2 linked regions of the Labilibaculum sp. DW002 genome follow. The protein of the gene in region 2 interacts with the protein of the main gene of each other region in a pairwise test. Links are inferred from orthologs where the notes say so. Each region holds a gene or a part of one and is shown on either strand. Other genes may lie near its edges.

Region 1 (2,900 bases), on a different replicon or contig from region 2:
GTAAGGTTGACTTACCCGATCCATTTAAACCGATAATACCAATCTTTGCCCCATAAAAGAAAGAAAGGTTAATATTATTCAATACTTTTTTTTGCGATGAGAACGTTTTACTAACACGATCCATCGAAAAGATAATCTTCTTATCGTCTGCCATTATATATACATTATTTATTTTTTACAATTTCTTACTTCTGCAAAAATAGAAAATTTGCTTCGATAATTTAGATATTCATTTCCACTTTAGAACTATTAATATCTAGACAGATAGATATACTCATCAATAATCTAATGTGAAATTGAACAATTCTATTTTTTATTATAGTTAAAAATCCCTACTTTTAATTATCAAAATATGGGGCTATTATGGAGAAGACTGCAAATAAAAAACTTTCTGAATTACTAGAACGAATAGGCATAGAGACTAAGAAGAAAATATTCTGGGAAGAAACTATTGACTCTTCTGTTGTTGTAAAAACGCATCCGAACAAAAGAAACATTCCTATAAAAGAAGCTAAAGTTCTTTTGGTAGAAGATCAGCCAAGCAATAGAAAAACTATTGAAGTTTTCTTAAAACAAAAAGTAGCTAAGGTGGATATCGCTGAAAATGGTAAACAAGCGGTAGAACTTTTTGCAAAAGAACAATACGATATTGTCTTAATGGATTTACAAATGCCAATTATGGGTGGAATAGAAGCTTCTTTGAGAATTCGCAAAATAGAAGAAGATCGTGATTTCTCTATTCCAATTATTGCCTTTACCGCAAACTTTTATTCTGATGATAAGGAAATTTCAATTGAAGTAGGTATGAACGCTTATTTATCCAAACCATTTCAATCAAAAACTTTATTTGCCTTGATGCAAGAATACATTTAGTAAATTTCACATATAAAAAAAAGGGATCTGAAAAGATCCCTTTTTTGTTTTTATAAAATATGGATTAACATCCAAATTTAGCGTTAGCTCCCAATTCTTCTTCAATACGAAGTAATTGATTGTACTTAGCCATACGGTCAGAACGGCTCAAAGAACCAGTTTTAATCTGTCCGGCATTTGTAGCAACAGAAATGTCAGCGATAGTAGCATCTTCAGTTTCACCAGAACGGTGAGAAGTTACTGAAGTATAACCCGCACGGTGAGCCATTTCAATAGCATTTAACGTCTCAGTTAAAGTACCAATTTGGTTTACCTTAATCAAGATAGAGTTAGCAGCCTTAAGCTCGATACCTTTAGCTAAGTAGTCAACGTTAGTTACGAATAAATCGTCACCTACGATCTGACACTTGTCACCGATAAGAGCATTTAAAGCAACCCATCCATCCCAGTCACCTTCGTCCATACCATCTTCGATAGAATCAATTGGGTACTTAGCGATTAACTCAGCTAAATAAGCAGCTTGTTCTTCAGAGTTTCTCTTAGCTCCGTTTGGCTCAAAAATGCTATAGTCATATACACCATCCTTGAAAAACTCAGAAGCAGCACAGTCCATTGCGATAGAAACATCACCACCATCTTCTTTACGACCAGGCTTGTAACCAGCGTTTTTAACAGCAGTAAGGATACACTCGATAGCTTCTTCAGTACCACCCAACATTGGAGCGAAACCACCTTCGTCACCTACAGCAGTAGAAAGATTTTTACCTTTAAGTACTTTAGCAAGAGCGTGAAATACTTCAGCACCCATTCTTAAAGCCTCACGGAAAGATGGAGCACCAATAGGACGAATCATGAACTCCTGGAATGCGATAGTCGCATCAGAGTGAGATCCACCATTAATGATGTTCATCATAGGAACCGGAAGAACGTTAGCATTAGCTCCACCGATATAACGGTACAATGGTAACTCAGAGTATGCAGCAGCGGCTTTAGCAGCAGCCAAAGATACACCTAACATAGCATTAGCACCTAATTTTGATTTTGTTTTAGTACCGTCAAGAGCGATCATTGCCTTATCGATAGCAACTTGGTTAGTTGCATCCATACCGATTAAAGCAGGAGCGATAACGTTATTCACGTTTTCAACAGCTTTTAACACACCTTTTCCTAAGTAACGTGACTTATCACCATCACGAAGCTCCAAGGCTTCATTTTCACCTGTAGAAGCTCCGGAAGGAACACCAGCGCGTCCCATATAACCACTTGCAAGTGTTACTTCTACTTCGATAGTTGGATTTCCACGTGAGTCAAGAATCTCACGACCGTGAATCTTTACAATTTCTGACATAACTTACGTATTAAAAAAATTATAATAGTAACAATTTTACTTCTTTATTTTCAACCCTAAATTTCGGTAAATTAATGCAATAAACTGGTATGAAGTATTCTAAAACATACCAAATATTTTACGCAAACGTTGGAAAAATCTTTAGGGCATTAAAAAAGGGATAAAGTTAGACTTTATCCCTTTTGATATTGTAGAAGGAAGTTCTATTTTTCTTCCTTGTTAGTTGTATCCTCAGCAGTTTTTGGAGTCTCTTCAGACTTCGCTTCTGCTTTAGTTTCTTCTACAGTTTCTGTTGTTGCTTGCGCTTCAACAGTTTTTGCAGAACTACGTCTTCTACGTGTAGTTTTCTTAACTTCAGCTTTTTTCTCTGTTACGTAAGTCTCATTGAAATCAACTAGCTCGATAATACACATTTCTGCGTTATCTCCTAAACGATTTCCTGTCTTAAGAATACGAGTGTAACCTCCGTTACGAGTCGCAACCTTAACTGAAACTTCTCTGAACAACTCAGTAACGGCTTCTTTTTGCTTTAAGTAGCTAAAAACAACACGTCTTGAGTGAGTAGTATCTTCCTTACTTTTAGTAATCAATGGCTCTACATACATTTTTAAAGCTTTAGCTTTAGCAGTAGTTGTACTGATTCTTTTGTGTAAGATTAAAGAAGACGCCATATTTGAAA
Region 2 (2,859 bases):
TTCTCCGAGAAACCAAAAATCCACCAGATCGAAGAGTTGCTATTCCCCCAGTTACAGGATTGCAAATTTTAAATAAATATCCTAATGTTAGTATCTTTATTCAACCAAGCGATATTCGTTGTTATTCCGATGCTGAATACCGAAAGGCAGGCTTTTTTCTAACTGAAGATTTACGTGAATGTGATATTTTAATAGGTGTGAAAGAGGTAAGTATTCCAACATTAATTCCGAATAAGACCTATTTGTTTTTCTCGCATACAGCCAAAAAACAGATATACAACCGAGAATTATTACATCAGATTATCAAGCGAAACATCACTTTAATTGATTATGAATATTTAACAGATAAGTCTCATAAAAGATTGGTTGCGTTTGGTCATTGGGCTGGTGTTGTTGGTGCGTATAAAGCTTTGCGTGCTAGAGGAATGAGAACTGATTTTTTTGATCTCCCATCTGCAATTTTTTGTAAAGATATGGAGGAGATGTATCATCATTTACGAAAAGTACAATTGAAACCTGTGAAGATATTAATTACAGGAGGTGGTCGAGTTGCGAATGGAGCAATGCAGACGATTCGAATATTGAATCTTAAAGAAGTTACGGCCCATGAATTTTTAAATAAAGAGTATGATGAACCTGTTGTGTGTAGAATTGATCCAGATCAATATGTTGAAAGAATAGATGGTTCAGAATTTAATTTGAAAGATTTTTATGCGAACCCAGAGAAATATAGATCTACATTTAAACGATTTACAAAAGTGGCAGATTTATATATTGCTTGTCATTATTGGGATCCAAAAGCTCCTAAATTCATTTTGCCAGAAGATTATAAAGAAGATGATTTTAAAATTTCGGTAATTGCCGATGTGAGTTGTGATATAAATGGTCCTATTGCATCAACCTTACGTCCGTCAACAATAGCTTCATCTTTTTATGGATATGATCGTTTTAACGAAGAAGAAACAATTCCATTTGTAGATAAGAAGAATGTTACTGTAATGGCTGTAGATAATTTACCTGGTGAGTTGCCTAGAGATTCCTCAATAGATTTTGGAGAAGCCTTGTATCAAAATGTATATGAGGCCTTATTTAACGAAGATCCAGATGGGATTCTAGAAAGAGCAACAATTGCTAAAGGAGGAAAATTGATGCCAGCTTTTGAGTATTTGCAAGATTATTTAGAAGGGAAAGATGCTGTGTCGGTATAAACTAAAAAGACCAAATGTGAAACATTTGGTCTTTTTATATTTTCTTATAGATTTTTCAAATCTGATATGGTTTGATTTGGATCTTTAGCACCAAAAACAAAGCTTCCAGCAACTAAAGCATCTGCTCCAGCTTCTATTAGTTTTTTGCCTGTTTCAAGATTAACACCTCCATCAATTTCAATAATTACTTCAGTATTTTTTTCTTTAATCAGCTTTGCTAATTTTTCTACTTTATTATACGTGCTTTCGATAAAGCTTTGACCTCCAAAGCCAGGGTTGACACTCATTAAAAGAACAACATCGATATCAGTAATGATTTCCTCCAAAACAGAAATAGGTGTGTGGGGGTTTAGAGAAACACCTGCTTTCATGCCATGAGAATGAATGTTTTGAATTGTTCTGTGCAAATGAGTACAAGCTTCGTAATGTACGGTTAGAATATCGGCTCCAGCTTTTTTAAATGCTTCTATGTAGCGATCTGGATCTACAATCATAAGATGAACATCCAATGGCTTTTTAGCTATTTTATTGATTTGTTCGATAACAGGAAGTCCATAAGATATGTTAGGTACGAATACCCCATCCATAATATCCAAGTGGAACCAGTCGGCCTGACTATTATTAACCATCTCTATGTCAGAGCCAAGGTTCATAAAATCAGCAGCTAATAAGGACGGTGAAATTATTGTTTGCATTTGCTTGTTTACTTTTGGTTTAAATATGACGCAAATATATAAACAAAAAAAAGATAAGAAGTGGTAAATGAGTATTTACCAGTAATTCTTATCTTTTTCTCACCCTAAAATTTTAAGTTATTCTCCTAAATAAGTTTTCAATATCTTCGATCTAAATGTCGATTTCATTTTCTTAATAGCCTTTTCTTTGATCTGACGAACTCTCTCACGAGTCAAATCAAACTCCTTACCAATTTCTTCAAGAGAACATGGCGGATTCCCTTTTAAACCAAAATACATACGAATAATTGTCCCTTCTCTATTCGATAGTGTTGAAAGCGAACGCTCAATTTCAATAATCAAGGAATCCCGGAGCAGTATTTTATCCGGACCAATATCATCGGTGCTTAAAAGAATATCATATAGAGTATTATCTTCTTCCGAATTAATTGGTGCATCCATAGATATCTGACGTCCGGAAGCCTTAATAGCCTCTTTAACATCCTTAGGACTCATATCCAAAACATTAGCAACCTCATCAGGAGATGGCTCACGCTGATACTCCTGCTCCAATTGAGCTAGTGTTTTGCTAATTTTATTAATAGATCCAATCTTATTAAGTGGTAACCTTACAATTCGCGATTGCTCTGCCAATGCTTGTAAAAGCGATTGACGAATCCACCAAACAGCATAAGATATAAATTTAAATCCACGAGTTTCATCGAAACGCTGAGCGGCTTTAATAAGGCCTAAGTTACCTTCATTAATCAAATCGGATAAACTTAATCCTTGATTTTGATATTGCTTAGAGACTGAAACAACAAATCTTAAATTTGCTTTGATCAATCTATCCAGAGCTGCTTTGCTGCCTTTTTTTATTTCCCGAGCCAAGGCTACTTCCTCCTCGGCAGTAACAAGATCTACCTTGCCAATTTCTTGCAAGTAACGATCCAGAGACGGGGTCTCTCTGTTGGTGA

The links. Proteins that work in one complex are often made in the same cells at the same time.
Region 1: the proteins of rpe (region 2) and eno interact in binary tests that used the Escherichia coli proteins (3 or more experiments, as listed by UniProt). The link is inferred for Labilibaculum sp. DW002 from one-to-one orthologs.

What each region holds. Positions count from the first base shown.
Region 1 is NZ_JAKJSC010000001.1:2,312,863-2,315,762, forward strand. What follows is about bases 80-2,900. They hold eno (phosphopyruvate hydratase), read right to left. Parts: upstream 2,222-2,900; coding sequence 938-2,221; downstream 80-937. Other genes in these bases: ettA (energy-dependent translational throttle protein EttA), read right to left, coding at 80-154; L3049_RS08960 (response regulator), read left to right, coding at 364-873; rplQ (50S ribosomal protein L17), read right to left, coding at 2,425-2,900. Also shown: more of ettA, read right to left, coding at 1-79. UniProt on the Escherichia coli protein: Catalyzes the reversible conversion of 2-phosphoglycerate (2-PG) into phosphoenolpyruvate (PEP). It is essential for the degradation of carbohydrates via glycolysis.
Region 2 is NZ_JAKJSC010000002.1:218,359-221,217, forward strand. Bases 79-2,858 are described here. They hold rpe (ribulose-phosphate 3-epimerase), read right to left. Parts: upstream 1,904-2,858; coding sequence 1,253-1,903; downstream 79-1,252. Other genes in these bases: L3049_RS12520 (NAD(P)-dependent oxidoreductase), read left to right, coding at 79-1,208; L3049_RS12530 (sigma-70 family RNA polymerase sigma factor), read right to left, coding at 2,021-2,858. In the rest of the region: more of L3049_RS12520, read left to right, coding at 1-78; more of L3049_RS12530, read right to left, coding at 2,859-2,859. UniProt on the Escherichia coli protein: Catalyzes the reversible epimerization of D-ribulose 5-phosphate to D-xylulose 5-phosphate.